Regions from separate parts of the Oscillibacter sp. PEA192 genome, predicted to be linked through region 1. Evidence: predicted binding sites of a transcription regulator. Region 1 holds the regulator's gene; each other region holds the start of a gene.
The links. Region 1 encodes Rex, which represses fermentation and respiration genes when NADH is low (regulators of the CRP and FNR family bind a similar motif). Its sites were predicted from a motif close to ATTGTTAANNNNTTAACAAT; they were not measured.

Region 1 (6,090 bases):
GTAAGTTCTGACCCGCACGAAAGGCGTAATGATTTGGGCACTGTCTCAACAGCCCGCCCGGCGAAATTGTAGTACTGGTGAAGATACCAGTTACCCGCAACTAGACGGAAAGACCCCATGGAGCTTTACTGCAGCTTAATACTGGAATTCGGTAACCCATGTACAGGATAGGTGGGAGGCTTGGAAGCAGGGGCGTCAGCTCTGTGGAGCCGCCGGTGGGATACCACTCTTGGATTGCTGAATTTCTAACCTGCGGCCGTGAATCCGGTCGGGGGACACTGTTAGGCGGGCAGTTTGACTGGGGCGGTCGCCTCCTAAAGAGTAACGGAGGCGCTCAAAGGTTGGCTCAGCACGGACGGAAATCGTGCAGTGAGTGTAAACGTAAAGCCAGCCTAACTGCGAGACCGACGGGTCGAGCAGTAACGAAAGTTGGAGTTAGTGATCCGGTGGTATGTGAGTGGAAATGCCATCGCTCAACGGATAAAAGCTACCCTGGGGATAACAGGCTGATCTCCCCCAAGCGTCCACAGCGACGGGGAGGTTTGGCACCTCGATGTCGGCTCGTCACATCCTGGGGCTGAATTCGGTCCCAAGGGTTCGGCTGTTCGCCGATTAAAGTGGCACGCGAGCTGGGTTCAGAACGTCGTGAGACAGTTCGGTCCCTATCTGTTGCGGGCGGAAGAGATTTGAAGGGAGCTGTCCTTAGTACGAGAGGACCGGGATGGACGTACCTCTGGTGCACCAGTTGTCCTGCCAAGGGCATAGCTGGGTAGCTAAGTACGGACGAGATAAACGCTGAAAGCATCTAAGCGTGAAACTCCCCCTAAGATGAGATCTCTCACCTCGAAAGAGGGTAAGGGCCCAGGAAGACTACCTGGTAGATAGGCCGGAGGTGGAAGTGCAGTAATGTATGGAGCTGACCGGTACTAATAGCCCGAGGGCTTGACCTACGAGAAAGCAGGCGAGCCTGAAAGCAGCGTCACATTGTTCGGTTTTGAGGGTGCAGGGAAGCATGCTCAAGGGATTTGCACCTTTAGCTCAGTTGGTAGAGCAACTGACTCTTAATCAGTGGGTCCCCGGTTCGAGTCCGTGAAGGTGCACCATGGCCCGTTGGTCAAGTGGTTAAGACAGCGGCCTCTCACGCCGTTAACATCGGTTCGAATCCGGTACGGGTCACCAGACTTTTCAAGGGCGAAAGTTCTTGACAAGGGAAGCGAAATACAATATAATACAGTTTGTTCTCCGGCAAGACCGGATGACATAGAGTTGGTGCTGATTAGGGCGAGGGTCCACCCGTTCCCATTCCGAACACGGCAGTTAAGCTCGTTCCTGCTGACAATACTTGGCTGGCGACGGCCCGGGAAGATAGGTAGCGCCAACACTGAGAGGCCACATCGTTTGATGTGGCCTTTTTTCGTCGCATGGGAGGCATCGTTTTGCAATATCATCAAGTGGTCAAAGGAAGATTTCTACGGCGGCCCAACCGTTTTATCGCTCATGTGGAGACAGAAGACGGGCTGCAGATCTGCCATGTAAAAAACACCGGACGCTGCCGGGAGCTGCTGGTGCCGGGAGCAGCGGTCTATCTGGAAAAGGCCGCAAATTCTGCGAGAAAGACAGCGTATGACCTTATCGCCGTGGAGAAAGGGGCCTTGCTGATCAATATGGATGCGCAGGCCCCAAATCGTGCTTTTCAGGAGTGGGCCGCCCAAGGACATTTCCTGCCAGATCTAAAGTCCATTCAACCGGAATATCATTATGGAGAGTCCCGTCTGGACTTTGCGCTGACAACAGAAGACGGGCTGCACCTGGTGGAAGTCAAGGGTGTTACCCTGGAGGAAAACGGTGTTGTCCGATTTCCGGACGCGCCGACAGAACGGGGCGTGAAGCATATTCACGAGTTACAGCGGGCTGTCCGGGAGGGACTGGGCGCTACCCTGTTTTTTGTGATCCAGATGCACGGCGTGGATCGCTTCTCTCCCAACGACGCCACCCATCCGGCCTTCGGTGCGGCCCTTCGGGAGGCAGCTGCCTGGGGTGTCCAAGTGTACGCCTATGACTGCCTGGTGACGCCGGACAGTTTGACTATCCACCAGCCGGTGCCGGTGGTATTATAAGGGAGCGGCAATATGGGATTTTTGGAATTGCTGTTGATCGGCGTGGGGCTCTCGATGGACGCCTTTGCTGTAGCGGTGTGCCAGGGACTCTGTATGCCAAAACTGAATCTGCGCTATGCGGCTGTGATTGCGCTGTTTTTTGGCGGATTTCAGGCGCTGATGCCCTATGCCGGCTGGCTGCTGGGCGCCCAATTTGCCGGGTATATCCAACATCTGGACCACTGGCTGGCTTTTTTTCTGCTGGCATTCATCGGCGGTAAGATGGTGTGGGAGTCTTTGAAAGGGGAGGCGGAGGAGACGGCCTGTGCGGTGAGTGTGACGCTGGATTATAAGCAGCTGCTGCTGATGGCGGTGGCTACCAGCATCGACGCATTGGCTGTTGGGGTCACGTTTGCATTTTTGAACGTGGACATCCTGCCTGCTGTGACGGTCATCGGCTGCACGACTTTTGTGATCTCCCTGGCGGGTGTGGTGATCGGGACCTTTTTCGGCGCCCGCCTTCAGCGCTGGGCGGAGATCGCCGGCGGTGTGATCCTGATCCTTCTGGGTGGAAAGATTCTTCTGGAGCACCTGGGGATCCTGTAAGCGCCTATAAAAAACAGCGAAGTGGAAAACGCCCCGGGCCATTTGGCCCGGGGCGCTGGTTATCTTATGAAATCTCAGCAGCAGGGATTGGGATTGCAGCCGCAGTTGTTGTTGCAGCCACAGCCGCAGCCGTTGCCGCCCCAGCTGCCGTTGCCGCAGCAGCACCAAATGATGATCAGCAGAATGATGATCCAGCAGCAGTTGCCGCCGCCAAAGCCGTTATTGCACATACCGGAACCTCCTATGAAATCGTAGACCGACCGAACCGGTCTCAATCCATAGTATGCCGGACCGGCAAAGGGGTTCCGGTTTTATTTCCGGCCGCTGGTGACGAGTGCGTCGGCCGCCTGTTTCTCCCGCACGGTGAAGACGCCCTTGTCCATCAGCGTGTCTCCCAGTGTCTGCCTGCTGCCGGACACCGCGGCATCCAGCGCGTAGTAGGAGACGTATGCGAGATCCGCACGGAGGAACGTGCCGCCCTGCAGGGCGGCCAGCTCGCCCTCCGTGATGACGCCATTGGTCAAGGCATTGGTCAGTGTGCCGGAGAGGTCCTTGTTGTCCGCGGAGCTGTATCCCAGTGCCCGGAGGATGAACTCCATGTATTGGCTGGCTGTCACCGTCTGGCTGGGCCGGAAGGTGGTGGCGGAGTATCCGTTGGTGTAGCCCTTGCTGTATGCGTAGCCCACGTATTTCTCGCTCTGGGTCCCGGAGGTGATGTCCGTGAAGGGAGTGGAGCCGGTGTAGGCCAGCGCATCATTCTCCTCGCCCAGGACGCGGATGAACATGATGAGGGCTTGCAGGCGGGTAGGGGCGACCTCCAGGTCATATCCATCTCCGTAGCCGGTGAAGCTGCCTTGAAACAGGTGCATGGTCTTGAGCGCGACAGCAATGGCGTTGTAGTCCGTGTTGGTGGAGTAGCTGAAGGCGTAGGGGCCCTGATAATCCACAACCGCCGTCTTGGAGGTGACGGTAAACACGGCGGTGGTTTCCTCAGCCACCAGATACCGGTGGCTGGCTGTAAGGGCACTGCCACTGGTAACGGTGGTCCCTGTGGTGACATCCACCACAGCGCCGGAGTTGAACGTGACCTGCATACCGCCCGCCAGCAACAGGACGCCCGTGCCGGTGGAGCCGGTCAGGGCGTCGCCTGCCTTCAGACGGGTCTCCATCCACGTGGCGGCCCCGCCGTCGGAAGGAGCCGCGTCTCCGTTCAGCAGCGCTTGGTCAGAGGCGTCCAGTTTTTCCTCCACCCGCTGGTCTACCGCATCGGTGAAAGTGCCGGTGAGATAGGAGAGGGAGGCCAGCGGATCGGAGGCACCGCCGGCCGCGGCCAAGGCGTACACAACGGTGACGGTAAGTAAGAGGCAGACGGTGATGAGGGCAGTCTTGGTCTTCCTTGTCATAGATGATTCCCTTCCACGCTGGAGCGTCAGCGGTTGGCGATGCGGTAACTGAGGGTCAGGAGGCTGTCTGCGAAGTGAATGTTCTCAAACTGCACATCCGGGAGCTGACTGCTGAGCTCAATGTTGGTAAAGTTCCAAAAGCCCTTGACGCCCAGATTGATGAGGTGGCTGGCGGTGTCCTGGGCCACGGACTGGGGAATGGTCAGCACCACCACGTCCACCGGGTGGTCCTGTAGGAAGTGATCTAGCTCGGACATGGCGTATACCGGCACATTATTCACCACAGTCCCGATCACGGCGGGGGAGACATCAAAGGCTGCGTCCACCGTAAACCCACTCTGGGAGAATGGGAAGTTCTGCAGCAGTGCGTGGCCCAGATTGCCAACGCCGATCATGATGAGGTGGTGGTTGTTGTCCACGCCCAGGATATGACCGATCTCGGCCCGCAGTTCTTCTACATTGTAGCCGTAGCCCTGCTGGCCGAACTCACCGAAACAGCTGAAATCCTGGCGGATCTGAGAGGCGGTGATGTTCATCTCCTGCCCCAGGGAGTGTGAGGAGATGCGCACGACGCCGCGGTTGCAGAGGTCTGTGAGCTGGCGGTAATATCTGGGCAGACGCCGTATCACGGCGTCGGAGATGTTTTCCTTTCGCATATAAGTCACTCCTTGCTATTTGTTAAATCATTCTCAATTAAGTTTAGACCAAAATCAGGGACTTGTCAATTTTTTTAACAATCTTTTTAAGAAAAATTTTTTCAAGAAAAGCTTTACAAAGCGGAAAAATGTTGGTATACTAAATAAGCTGTTTGAAGAAGATGTTGATGTATGCGCCTGTAGCGCAGTTGGATAGCGCGTCAGACTCCGACATTTCAGGCTCGTTCAGTTGAGAGATGGCGCAAAGCGTTGGGAGTCTTTGGTTTTAACGGGCAGAGAGAAAAAATTCTGTTTCCGTTGACTACTATTTGACTACCAATTTTGAAAATCCCGTGTTATAATAGAACATAGTTTAGGTATGCGCCCGTGGCGCAGTTGGATAGCGCGTCAGACTCCGACTCTGAAGGCCGCTGGTTCGAATCCAGTCGGGCGTACCACGTGCAAAGAGGCACTCGAATTTCGAGTGCCTCTTTGCTTTTATCAATCAGAGGTGATGAACTATGGAGAAACCCATCATCGGGGTAACGCCCCTGTGGGACGAGGAAAAGAAGTCCTACTGGATGCTGCCGGGGTATCTGGAAGGAGTGAAGGAAGCCGGTGCCATCCCCGTCATCCTGCCGCTGACAACCAATGGGGCGGATATTGCCCAGCTCGCGGATCTCTGCGATGGTTTTCTCTTTACTGGTGGGCAGGATGTCGATCCCCAGCTGTACGGGGAGGCCATGGAGCCCTTCTGCGGCGAGCTGTGCCCTGCCCGGGACGCTCTGGAGCAGGAGTTACTCCGACAGGCTTTGGAGCGGGACAAGCCCATCCTGGGCATCTGCCGGGGTATTCAGTTCCTAAATGCAGCCTTGGGCGGAACCCTTTATCAGGACCTGCCCACGGAGCACCCGTCAGAGATCGGGCATTCCATGAAGCCGCCCTACGACCGGATGGCCCACACGGTGCATATATGGCCGATGACGCCTCTGGCCTCTCTGCTGGGAAAGACGGAACTGGAGGTGAACAGCTGTCACCACCAGGCGATCAGGAGTTTAGCCCCCAGTCTCGTAGAAATGGCCCGCAGCACAGATGACCTCATCGAGGCGATGTATCTGCCCGGCAAGACCTTTGTCTGGGGCGTCCAGTGGCATCCGGAGATGTCCCTGCAGGAAGAGTCCAGCAGGAAAATTTTTGAGGCGTTTGTCGGGGCTGTCCAACAAAAATGAGCTGCCATCGAAGAATTACCCCCCGTCCAAAGGACGGGGGATTTCTTTCTGTTGCCGCTTTCACTCAGCCAGAGGAAACCTCCGCGGCTCCGCCACACACTGGTACAGCACAGCGTCGCAG
Region 2 (6,090 bases), 650 kb from region 1:
TTTCCTCGTCCCCCTCCACCAGATAGACCCGCTTGCCCAGCCGCTCCACGGCGGAGCAGTCATCCGTTATGGGGATGCCCCCCTCAACAGCCGCCTGAAGCGCGGCTTTCAGCAGCGCGCTCTCGAAGATCTGGGGTGTCTGCACAGCCCGCAGGGCCGCCCGGTCCAGCGTCTCCGCCACCGTGCCGTCGTCCCGGACGGCTTTGATGGTGTCCTTCACCGCCACCGCCGGGGCCGCCGCCCCGCAGCGGGCGGCCTGCTCCGCCACATCGTCGATGAGCTCCGGCGTCACCAAGGGGCGGGCGCCGTCCTGCACCGCCAGCAGCTCCATGCCCTCCCCGGCCTCCAGTGCTGCCAGAAGCACCGAGTGGGCCCGGCTCTCCCCACCCCGGATCACCTTGGTGCATTTGGTGATGCCGTAGGTCCTGCACAGCTGGGAGATCTCCAGAAAGTCCTCCTCCCGGGCGGCTACCACGATCTCGTCGATCCGCCGGGCCATCTGCAGGGCCGTCAGTGTCCGGGCCAGTACAGGAATGCCGTCCAGGGGCTGCAGCAGCTTGTTCACCCCGCCCATGCGGGAAGAACTGCCTGCCGCCGCCACCAGCGCGGCGCAGCAAGGGCGCTGGGCATCCCGGAATTTTTTGAAAAATGCCATGATCCGACCTCCCTGGAAATTTCTCCTGAAACAGCAGAATGTTCGCGGACATGGTCCGCGAACACGTTATCTCTGGATCTCCGGTGTCTGGAGCATGGCCTGCTCCACACGCCGCTCCACCTCTTCATAGCCGCTGTCCTCTGCCAGCACCAGCTCCGACAGCAGGATCTGGCGGGCCGTATGAAGCATCTTCCGCTCCCCATTGGAGAGGCCCCGCTTCCGTTCCCGGAACATCAGCCCCTTAATCACACGTGCCACCTCGTACAGATCCCCGCTCTTCATCCGCAGCAGATTTTCCCGGTACCGCTTGTTCCAGTTGCTGCTCTCCTCCACCGCCAAAGACGGGATAGCGGCAATCAGGGCTTCCGCCTCCGGCCGCTGGATGACCGAGCGGACTCCAATCGTCTGGCTGTTGGCGGTGGGGATCTTCAACAGCAGTCCACCCACCGGCATTTTGAACACATAGTAGTCCTGTGTACTCCCCGCGACCTTTTCCTGAACGATGGCGTCGATCACGCCGGCCCCATGCATTGGATGAACGACCAGATCCCCAACGCTGAACATGGTAAACTCCTTCCCATTTCCGCCGGGCGGTGACTGGAACCCGCTCTCTCTATTTCCACTTTTCTGTTTTCATAAATTTCATTATACCGGCTTTTCAGCAGCTTTACAAGCTTATTTTGAAATTTTTTTACTATCTTTTCCAGTGCCTTACACTTTCCGCAGAGAATCATCCACCCGCGGCAAGGGCATCAGCTCCTCCAGACACAGGTCCCCCCTGTACAAAAGAGCCGGACGGCAGATATGCCGCCCGGCTCCGGAGGATTTTGTTATCTCTTGTTGGAACGGCGCCAGATGTGCATCTTCTCCGCCTCGGCGATCAGCTCCTCGCGGAACTGAGGATGGGCGATGGCAATCAGGCCCTCGGCCCGCTCCCAAGTGGACTTGCCCTTGGCGTTGAACTTGCCGTACTCCGTCACTACATAGTGGAGGTTGGTGCGGGTGGCGGTGACCACGGACCCCTCCAGCAGCGTGGGCCGGATACGGGACTTCAGCTGGCCGCTTTTTTTGTCCATGTAGGAGGAGGAGCAGCAGATGAAGCTCTTGCCACCCTTGGACAGGTACGCGCCCATGACGAAGTCCTGCTGGCCGCCGGCACCGGAGATATGGTGAATTCCAGAGGACTCAGAGGACACCTGGCCGTACAGGTCGATATCCACGGCGCCGTTGATGGAGATGAAGTTGTCGATCTGAGACACCCGGGCAATGTCGTTCACATAGCTGACGGGAGCAGCCATGCACTCAGGGTTGTTGTCGATGAAGTCATACAGCTTCTGTGTGCCCGCCGCGAAGGCATAGGTCTGCCGGCCCCGGTCAAAGGGCTTGCGCAGGCCCGTGATGCGACCGGCTATGGACATGTCCACGAAGGCGTCCACGTACATCTCGGTGTGCACGCCCAAATCCTTCAAGTCGCTCTCGGCGATCATCTTGCCGATGGCGTTGGGCATAGAGCCGATGCCCAACTGCAGGCAGGCACCGTCACAGATCTCCGGCACCACCAGTTTGGCCACCGCCATGTCCACCTCACTGGCGGCTCCGCCGCCGCCCAGTTCATCCAAAGCAGGGTTCTCTCCCTCCACGATCATGTCCACGTCGTCGATGTGGATGCAGTTCTCAAACCCGCCCAAGCACACGGGCATGTTCTTGTTGACCTCCACGATGACGGTCTTGGCGCACTCGCACACAGCCTTCAGGTGGGAGCCGCCGGGACCGAAATTGAACCAGCCGTGCTCGTCCATGGGGGCCACCTGGAACATGGCCACGTCCAGGCTCTTGATGCAGTTGCGGTAATACCCCGGCAGCTCAGAATACCGCAGGGGGATGTAATAGGAGAAGCCCTCGCTCACGGCCTTGCGCTCGATGCCGCCCATGTGCCAGGAGTTCCAGCAGAAATGCTCCGCCGCATTGGGCACATCGAAAATGGCGGGCTTGTGGGTCAGGATACCGCCCCGGATCTTCACGTCGGTCAGCTCGCCCATCCGCCGGGCCAGCGCCTTATCCAAGGCATCCGCCGAGCAGACGCTCCAGCCGTAATCCACCCAGTCGCCGGACTTGACGGCCTTGACCGCCTCGTCGGCCGTTGTCAGCTTCTGTTTGTACACTTCCTGGTAGCTCATGTTGATCTTCCTCCTGTAATTCCCGTTTGTTGTATGATGTCATCGGTGTTGTCTTACATTGATTGTCAAGAGTATAACATACCAGCCCTTGAAAAGCAATCCATACCGTGAAAAAAATCACAAAATTTTCAAAAAAAGGCAGGCCCCTCACCGGAGCCTGTCTTTTTTAGGTCTGGAAATCCGTGCGGATTACTCCTCCACAGGAGCTTCTTCCTCCTCAGCCGCGGGAGTCAGCAGGGCGCGGATGGACAGGGAGATCTTCTGCTTCTCCTCGTCGATGGCCGTGATCTTGGCGTCCACAATCTGGCCCTCGGAGAGGACATCCTCAGGCTTGTCGATGCGCCGGTCAGCAATCTGGGAAATATGGATCAGGCCGTCCACGCCGGGCACGACCTCGGCAAAGGCGCCGAAGGTCATCAGCTTGACGATGCGGACAGAGGCCACGTCGCCCACCTGGTACTTGTCCATGAACACCTGCCAGGGATCGATGCTGTGATCCTTCACGCCCAGGGAGATCTTCTTCTTCTCGGGATCGAAGGAGATGACGTACACGTCCATGGTATCGCCCACCTTGCAGACCTCGGCGGGGGTCTTGATCCGGCTCCAGCTGAGCTCGGAGATATGTACCATGCCGTCCACGCCGCCGATGTCCACGAACACGCCGTAGCTGGTCATGGACTTGACGGTGCCGGTGTAGTGCTTGCCCACTTCGATGTTGGCCCACACCTCCGCCTGGGCGGCCTTCCGGGCCTCCTCAGTGACGGAGCGGATGGAGCCCACCACGCGCCGGCGGGCGCGGTTGACCTCGGTGATTCGCAGCTGGACCTTCTGCTTCACCATGGCAGACAGATCGGCGCCGCGGGGCTGACCGCTCTGAGAGGCGGGGACGAATACCCGCACACCCTTGACGGACACCACGATGCCGCCCTTGTTCTCCTCGGTGACAGTGCCCTCCAGAACGGTCTTCTCCTCCACGGCCTGCTCGATGTTCTCCCAGACCTTGGCAGCGTCCAGACGCTTCTTGGACAGCTCTGCGTAGCCCTCCACGTCGTTGACGCGGACCACATAGGTCTCGATCTGGTCGCCCACGTGGATGATGTCCTCCGCCTTGACATTGGGGTCGTCGCTCAGCTCGCTGAGCTTGATGTAGGCCGCCTGCTTGGCGCCCACGTCCACCTGCACTTCGGTGGGGGTGATGGCGGTAACGATGCCGGTGACCCGGTCACCGTTATTTAAAGTTTTAAAAGACTGATTCAGTAATTCCTCGAAGGACTCCTCTTTGCCCTCGGCCGCCTTGATTTCTTCGCTCATCGTTGCATATACCTCCTTAATGATGCCCGCAGGCGTGGAGGCACCAGCCGTAAGGCCCGCAACAGTACAACCATTGAAAAAATCCGGCGAGAGCTCGTCCGCGCGTTCAATCTGGACCACGCGGGGGCATCTCCTCAGGCAAATTTCCGTCAGATGTTTGGTGTTGGCGCTTTTACGGTCTCCCACCACGACCATCACGTCTGCTTTGCCGGCGATTTCTGCCGCCTCAGACTGACGTTCATGCGTAGCATTACATATTGTATCAAAGATTTTTACGTTTGTACACTGTTTTTTTATGATTTTCCAAGAAGTTTCAAAAAGTTTTCGGATGCAGGTGGTCTGCGCTACTACGGTAACAGGGATTTCCCGACTTTTCTCATCCCCGTCCAGCCAGGCCTCCACGGCCTCCGGCCCGTCGAACACCAGGGGCTGGCGGCACCAGCTGGCCACCCCCATCACCTCCGGGTGCAGGGGTTCGCCGATGATCACCGGACGACGGCCCTCCGCCTCCGCCTGGGCCACTAGGCGCTGGATGCGGATCACATTGGGACAGGTGGCATTGACGCACCGGACGCCCCGGGCCTCCAGATCGTCCAGCACGGATTTCAATTCTCCATGGGATCGGATCACCACCGTGTCCCCCGCCGCCAGGCCAGCCGGGTCCTCGGTCTTCCGGACACCCCGGCGGGCCAGATCCTCCACCACGTGGGAGTTGTGGATCAGGTCTCCCAGCATCCAGCATCCGCCGGTCTCCTCCCCGGTCTTTGCCGCCAACTCCACCGCCCGCTTCACACCGTAGCAGAATCCGGCGCTCTTGGCCAAAAGGACCTTCATCGCGCCTCCTTCCCCAGGGCGTAGGAGCGGCGGAGCACCTCGTCGGCGATGGCCTGGACCTCCTCCGGTGAAGGCCGACGGCTGGTGGCCTCCGGCCGGTATGCCTGGCCGAAGATGATGCGGGTCCGGCGAAAGAGGCGTTTGTTCCCCTCCACGTACACCGGCACGAACTGCGCCCCGGAACGGATGCCGATGACGGCCACACCACCCTTGGCGGGCAGAGCCCCCTCGTGTTCCACCCGGGTTCCCTCCGGGAATATCAGCAGGTTGTCCCCGCTCTTGATAGCCTTCAGGGCGGTTTTCACCGCCTCGATGTCCCCCTCGCCCCGGTCAACAGGGAAGGCGCCCAGCTTCCGCAGTACCCAGTCAAAGACCTTGTTGCAGAACAGCTCCTTCTTGGCCATGATGTGGAGCCGGTAGTTCACCGGAACCTTCAGCGCCACCAGCACCGGGTCCCAGTTGCTGTTGTGGTTGGGACACAGCAGGGCGCCGTGCTCCGGCAGGTTCTCCCGCCCGATGATGGTGACCGGGTGAAGAATCCCCGCCACCAAGTTTACCAGATAGTAGATGCATACGAAAAATCCATTCAACGGCCTCTTTTCGCTCATAGTCCCGTCCTCTCCCGGATAATGTGCAGCAGCGCGTCCTCGCTCTGGACAAAATCCAGAGCCGTGGTGTCCAGCAGCACCGCGTCCTCCGCCTGACGCAGGGGTGCGGCGTCACGGTGGGTATCGTTCCAGTCCCGTTCCTGAATGGCACGGAGGATAGCCGCATAAGGCTCCGGCGTCCCCCGCTCCTCCAGCTCCAGCATCCGGCGGCGGGCCCGCTCCTCTGCGGAAGCGGTGAGAAACACCTTCACCTCCGCATCCGGCAGCACCACCGTGCCGATATCCCGGCCGTCCATCACCACGCTGTTCTCCCGGGCCAGCTGGCGCTGCATCTCCAGCAGGTACGCCCGAACCTCCGGATAGGCGGATACCAGAGATGCGTAGCGGGACACCTCCGGCAGGCGGATCTCCGCCGTCACATCCATTCCATTCAGCTCCATGTGCTGCAGGCCGTCCGTCCCATAGGTCAGGCAAATCTCCAGGTCCGGCAGCACCGCCACCACGG
Region 3 (6,090 bases), 670 kb from region 1:
GCTCTGCGGCGTCTGTGACCGGCTACCAGCTCATAACCGCCATCAGGCAGTGGTCTGGCAATCGCAGGAACCAACACACCATACTTTTTGATGCTGTCTGCGGTTTCTATCATTGCATCATCATCCTTGACCTTGAAGGGGTGATCCTTGAACGGATGCAGTTCAGATAGGGGAATTTCCTGAATTTTTTCCAGTTGCTCGTCTTGCCGACTTTCTTCTGTAGAAAACAGGTCATCTACTGAGGCCAGCTCTATTTTTTTCGCGCTGCTTTTCAAGTTTCAATACCTCCTTCGTCAGATTTTTGTAGCCCTCAGCCACTTTGCCATTAGGATCATGGGCATAAATGCTTTTTCCTTCAGCACTGATTTCTTTAGCCCTGACAGAATGAGGAATTTCTGATGTAAACACCTTGATCTTACTGCCATAGGTTTCGCGCAGAAGAGCGGAGATTTCTTTGGCAAAATTGGTTCGGCTGTCTACCATCGTCAGCAGAATCCCATCAATTTGCAGCTTGGGATTGATTTGTCTGCGAACCTTATTGATAGTTTGCAAGAGCTGCTCCAAACCTTTAGCTGGAAGATACTCTGCCTGGACGGGGATTATAACCCTATTAGCGGCAGCCAGTGCATTGACCGTAAGCATACCCAGGGAGGGCTGGCAATCAATAAGGATATGGGAGTATTGCCCCTTCAGCGTGTCCAGATATTGTCGCAGAATGGTTTCTCGGCTCATAGCGTTTACCAGAGATACCTCCATACCAGATAGCTGGATGTCCGCAGGCATCAGGTCTACGCCCTCAGGGTGGTGCAGGATACCCTCGCCGGGACGAATTGGTTCATCCATCAAAATACGGCCCATAGCGTCTGACAGTGTAAAGGGCAGCTTATCAGGCTGAGGATTGCCCAAGCTGATGGTCAGGCTTCCCTGTGGGTCTCCGTCAATCAGAAGGACTTTCTTCCCGGACTGCGCCAGACCAATTCCAAGATTGGCACAAGTGGTTGTTTTGCCGACACCACCTTTTTGGTTGGCTATGGCAATAATCTGTGTATTCATGATTTCACCTCATTTCTTTCTAAGTTTAGATATGAAAAAAAGTGCCTGCTTTACCTTTCCTGAGAAAGATAAAACAGGCACTTTCACTGGCTCAATACCTCTTGTAATGAACCTCTATGTATGGTAAACTATGTCCACGATACCATGAATATAATTAAGTCTCGACGGGAATTGAACTTTTGGCTAACGCCAAATTTCGCGCCTTTGCAAACAGAGTGCAAACAATAGGGGGCTAAAATCCTTTGTTTTTGCTTGATTTTGCTTGTACAAGGTTTATAGAGAACATGGAGAAAAGCCTTGATATAACTGCATTTTCTTTATCCCTGTTGATAGGGAATATATGCACTGGGTCCATCTCCTAAGCGGTAGGCCACCAGTTAGAGTCTGGTCAGGGGTGCCAAGTCAGCCGCTGTAAGCCAGTTTTCGGCTTACAGCGGCCTTCTTATCCGTTCCACCGCATTCCAGCGGCTGCCAGGTGCCTTTCATAGCGCGGTCCCTGCAAAAACTCCGGCTGATGTGCGATCCGCAAACTGCTGGGGCATCCTCTCAGGCCGCCTCCAGGCGCTTTTATACCCTCGTCCTCCTGCCGTTCTGCTGGATGGCGGCCCTGCGGCACGCCGCTTCCCGGCACAAAAAAAGAGGCGCCCCCGGCTAATGGCCGGGGACGCCTTTTCACATCCAGCGGAGACGGTGCTCTGCCGGAAGATCAATTCAGCACTTCTCGAACACGGTGGCAACGCCCATGCCGCCGCCGATGCACAGAGTAGCCAGGCCCTTCTTGGCCTCGGGCCGCTTCTGCATCTCGTGCAGCAGGGTCACGATGATCCGGGCACCGGACGCGCCGACGGGGTGGCCCAGGGAGATGGCGCCGCCGTTGACGTTGACCTTGCTCATGTCAAAGCCCAGCTCACGGGCCACGGCGATGGACTGGGCGGCGAACGCCTCGTTGGCCTCCACCAGGTCGATATCGTCGATGGTCACGCCGGCCTTGGTCATGGCCTGACGGGAGGCGGGCACGGGGCCGACGCCCATGATCTTGGGATCCACGCCGCCCTGGCCCCAGCCGATCAGCTTGGCCATGGGCTTCAGGCCGTACTTCTCCACAGCCTCACCGGAGGCCAGCACCAGTGCGGCGGCGCCGTCGTTGATGCCGGAGGCGTTGGCGGCAGTCACGCGCTGCTGACCCTTGTCGTCGGTCTCCTGGATGCCGGTGGGCTCAAAGGTGTGGACCACCTGGGGATTGGGGGACTCGGGGCCCACGGGGAAGGCGCCCTTCAGCTTGGAGATGCCCTCGGCGGTCACGCCGGCACGGGGGAACTCGTCCACCTTGAACTCCACGATGTCCTTCTTGACCTTCACGGGCACGGGGACGATCTCAGCCTCGAACTTGCCAGCCTTCTGGGCGGCCTCGGTCTTCTGCTGGGAGGAGGCGGCGAACTCGTCCATCTCCTTGCGGGTGATGCCCCAGATGTCCGCGATGTTCTCAGCGGTGGTGCCCATGTGATAGTTGTTGTAGGCGTCCCACAGGCCGTCCTTGATCATGGTGTCGATCATCTGGGTGTGACCCATCCGGGCGCCGTAGCGGCCGGTGGGAACGGCGTAGGGAGCGGCGCTCATGTTCTCAGTGCCGCCGCAGACAACCACGTCGGCGTCGCCGGCCAGGATGGAGCGGGCGCCCTCGATCATGGACTTCATGCCGGAGCCGCAGACCATGCCCACGGTGTAAGCGGGGACGGAATAGGGGATGCCGGCCTTGATGGAGGCCTGGCGGGCCACGTTCTGGCCCTGGGCGGCGGTCAGGATGCAGCCAAACATGACCTCATCCACCTGCTCGGGCTTCACGCCGGCACGGTTCAGAGCCTCTTTGATGACGATGGCACCCAGATCGACGGCAGGGGTGTTCTTCAGCGCGCCGCCGAAGGAACCAATCGCGGTTCTGCAGCAATTCACAACATAGAGCTCTTTCATGATCTTCCTCCGTTTTTATAAAAATATGGGATTGGCAGCTCCGACGGCTCTTCGTCAGGCGCTGCCGCAGACGCCAATCACAAGTTGAGGGTGGCGGCGAGAGTTTGTCAAAAGAAAAACATGATTGCCAAATTTTTGACAAATGCTCATACACCAACCGCTTGCTGATTTGATTATACTGGGTTTTTCCTGCCCCGTCAATGCAAATTTCTGTGAAATTCGAAAATTTGTTAAAACTTTATCAAAACCTCTGCGAATTTCGTCATTTTGCCAAAATTGGCACAAACACCCATCAGGCAACCTCTCCGCCGGAGGCATCCAGCTCCGCCCGGGCGGCGATGAGCTCGTCGTAAAACCGGCTCACATCCAGGTCCGCATAGGTGCGGGTGGTGGAGATGTCCGCGCTGTCCGCCGCAGCCTGGAGCAGGGCGTCGAAGTAGTCCGGGGCCACGGCCTCCAGGTCCACGTGCTTGCGCAGAATCAGGTAGAAGCCGTCATCCGCCTCCACCACGCCGCTGAACTGGCCCTCCTCCAGGGCCTGGGCCGCCTCCTCGCAGGCGGCGGGCAGCGTGCCGTCCCCCACAGTGAAGGTGTATCCGGACGGATGCTGGTCCCGGTCCGTCTCATCGCTGTAAGTGGCGGCCAGGACAGCAAAGTCATGGGCAGGGTCCGCGCTGCCGTTCAGCTTGGAAAAGGCCTCCTCCGCCCTGGCCCGGCAGGCGGCCACGGCCTCCGCGTCCGCCGGGTCCGCGGCGGCGGTGGAGAGCCAGATGTGGTCCACGGTGAGGTAGCCCTGCTCCTGGGCAAAGGTCTCCAGGTCATGCTCCGCGGGGGCCAGCTCGCTGCCCTCCGTGCAGTAGAGGTCGTACAGGTGCTCGTAGAGATAGTAGTCCCCGGAGATGGCCTCCGCTTCCGCCCGGTCCAGCCCCATGCGGGCCAGCACGGCCAGATAGGCCTCCTCCCCGCCGTACTGGGCCGCCCGGGCCGCCCACTCCCGGTCCATGGCAGTCCGGTCCTCGTCGGTGAGGGTGCAGCCGTAATCCTCCGCCCAGGTCTCCACTGTGGCGTACAGGGCGGCGTTCTGCAGCGCCTGGTCCTTGGCGTAATCCTCCAGGCTCTGGCCGGAGACAGTGTCCCCCCACTGGATCCCCTCCCCGCTGTCGTAGTAGTCGGCAATGTAGTCGCAGGCGTAGGCCAGCCAGTAGAGGTATCGCTGGGCGGACACGTCCCGCCCGTCCACGGACAGCAGCACAGTGTCCGGACGGATGCCGGACGCCTCGCAGAGAAGTCCCCCCTCTGTGTCTCCGCCCCCGCAGGCGGTGAGAGAGATGGCGGCCCCCAGGGCCAGGCAAAAAGCGATGCATCGTTTCATCACGGTTCTCCTTTGTCATTCCTCGCAGATTCCGTGGAAACGCCCCGCACAGGACAGGCGGGGGACGTCCCACCGCCACCATCCTATGCGGGGCATGGCAAAAACATGATGAAACTTACGGGGTCCCGCCCGCGGCCTCCTCCGCGGCCAGCTTCAGGTCCTCCACCAGGTCCCGGGCGGCCTCCAGCACATCCTCCCCGGGCTTGAGCTTCAGGGTGAGGGCAGGGATCTCCCCCGCCGCCAGCGTCAGCCGCTGGCGGTACTTGGCGTGGCCGCACACCGCCACCAGGGCCTGTGGGTGGAACACTCCCAGCTGCAGCCGCAGGAGGCTGCCCTTCTGGGAGATATCGGACACGCCGGCCTTGGCCGCGGCAGAACGCAGCAGGGCCACGTCCAGCAGGGCCAGAACGGACTTGGGCGCCTCGCCGTAGCGGTCCAGCATCTCGTCCAGCAGATCCGAGGCGTCCTCGTCCGTGCGGATGGCGGCGATGCGGCGGTACAGGTCCATCCGCTGTTCCGCCGAGGGGACGTACCGGTCCGGGATATGGGCGTTCACCGTCAGGTCGGCGGCACACTCCGTCTCGATCCGCTTCTCCTCGCCACGCTCCTCCAGGACGGCCTCCTCCAGCAGCTTCAGGTACAGGTCGTAGCCTACGCTCATGAGATACCCAGACTGCTCCGGCCCCAGCAGGTTCCCCGCGCCCCGGATCTCCAGGTCCCGCATGGCGATCTTGAAGCCAGAGCCGAACTCCACATACTCCCGGATGGCCGCCAACCGCTTGGCGGCGGTCTCCTGCAGCACCTTGCCCCGGCGGTAGGTGAGATAGGCGTAGGCCCGCCGGGCGCTGCGGCCGATGCGGCCCCGGATCTGGTGGAGCTGGGCCAGCCCCATCTTGTCCGCGTCCTCGATGATGAGCGTGTTCACGTTGGGGATGTCGATGCCGGTCTCGATGATGGTGGTGCAGACCAGGATGTCCGCCTCCCCGTCCACCATGGCCTGCATGACGGAGGACAGCTCCTGCTCCGTCATCTTCCCGTGGCCGGTGACGATACGGACCTCCGGCCCCAGCATCTTCTGGAGCCGGGCGGCGGTGGCGTCGATGCTCTCCACCCGGTTGTGGAGGTAGTATACCTGGCCGCCCCGGCCCAGCTCCCGGCGGACGGCATCCTCAATGATGGCCCAGTCGTGCTCCAGCACATAGGTCTGCACCGGCTGCCGGTCCGCCGGGGGCTCCTCCAGGGTGGACATGTCCCGCAGGCCCGAAAGTGCCATGTTCAGCGTCCGGGGGATCGGAGTGGCGGAGAGGGTCAGCACGTCCACCTGGCGGCTCATCTCCTTCAGCCGCTCCTTGTGGGTGACGCCGAACCGCTGTTCCTCGTCGATCACCAGCAGGCCCAGGTCTTTGAACGCCATGCTCTTCTGCAGCAGCTTGTGCGTGCCGATCAGCAGGTCCACGCCGCCGTTTTTGGCGGCCTCCAGGATCCGCTTCTGCTCCCTGGCGGGGGTGAAGCGGGACAGCACCTCGATCTTCACCGGAAAGTCCCGGAACCGGCTGACAGCGGTGGCGTAATGCTGCTGGGCCAGGACGGTGGTAGGCACCAGGATGGCGGCCTGTTTCCCGTCCAGGATGCACTTCATCACGGCCCGGAGTGCCACCTCCGTCTTGCCGTAGCCCACGTCGCCGCATAGCAGCCGG

Region 2: DN611_RS07770 (butyryl-CoA:acetate CoA-transferase) is a predicted target of Rex. The motif match lies at 2,894-2,913, and genes of this name have one in related genera.
Region 3: DN611_RS01125 (acetyl-CoA C-acetyltransferase) is a predicted target of Rex. The motif match lies at 3,248-3,267, and genes of this name have one in related genera.

Annotation. Positions count from the first base shown of each region.
Region 1 covers NZ_AP018532.1:917,884-923,973, forward strand. The annotation lists rRNA gene DN611_RS04445 (23S ribosomal RNA) at 1-950, shown strand, start outside; tRNA gene DN611_RS04450 (tRNA-Lys) at 1,028-1,103, shown strand; tRNA gene DN611_RS04455 (tRNA-Glu) at 1,105-1,179, shown strand; rRNA gene rrf (5S ribosomal RNA) at 1,266-1,381, shown strand; gene sfsA (DNA/RNA nuclease SfsA) at 1,437-2,117, shown strand; gene DN611_RS04470 (manganese efflux pump MntP) at 2,130-2,702, shown strand; gene DN611_RS16790 (hypothetical protein) at 2,777-2,932, opposite strand; gene DN611_RS04475 (S-layer homology domain-containing protein) at 3,014-4,105, opposite strand; gene DN611_RS04480 (redox-sensing transcriptional repressor Rex) at 4,132-4,761, opposite strand; tRNA gene DN611_RS04485 (tRNA-Arg) at 5,122-5,198, shown strand; gene DN611_RS04490 (gamma-glutamyl-gamma-aminobutyrate hydrolase family protein) at 5,262-5,969, shown strand; gene DN611_RS04495 (hypothetical protein) at 6,030-6,090, opposite strand, start outside.
Region 2 covers NZ_AP018532.1:1,570,955-1,577,044, forward strand. The annotation lists gene ispD (2-C-methyl-D-erythritol 4-phosphate cytidylyltransferase) at 1-655, opposite strand, end outside; gene DN611_RS07765 (CarD family transcriptional regulator) at 722-1,219, opposite strand; gene DN611_RS07770 (butyryl-CoA:acetate CoA-transferase) at 1,486-2,832, opposite strand; gene DN611_RS07775 (bifunctional 4-hydroxy-3-methylbut-2-enyl diphosphate reductase/30S ribosomal protein S1) at 3,022-4,977, opposite strand; gene DN611_RS07780 (lysophospholipid acyltransferase family protein) at 4,974-5,585, opposite strand; gene cmk ((d)CMP kinase) at 5,582-6,090, opposite strand, start outside.
Region 3 covers NZ_AP018532.1:245,158-251,247, reverse strand. The annotation lists gene DN611_RS01135 (ParB/RepB/Spo0J family partition protein) at 1-275, opposite strand, end outside; gene DN611_RS01130 (ParA family protein) at 232-1,053, opposite strand; gene DN611_RS01125 (acetyl-CoA C-acetyltransferase) at 1,765-3,021, opposite strand; gene DN611_RS01120 (peptidylprolyl isomerase) at 3,314-4,393, opposite strand; gene mfd (transcription-repair coupling factor) at 4,509-6,090, opposite strand, start outside.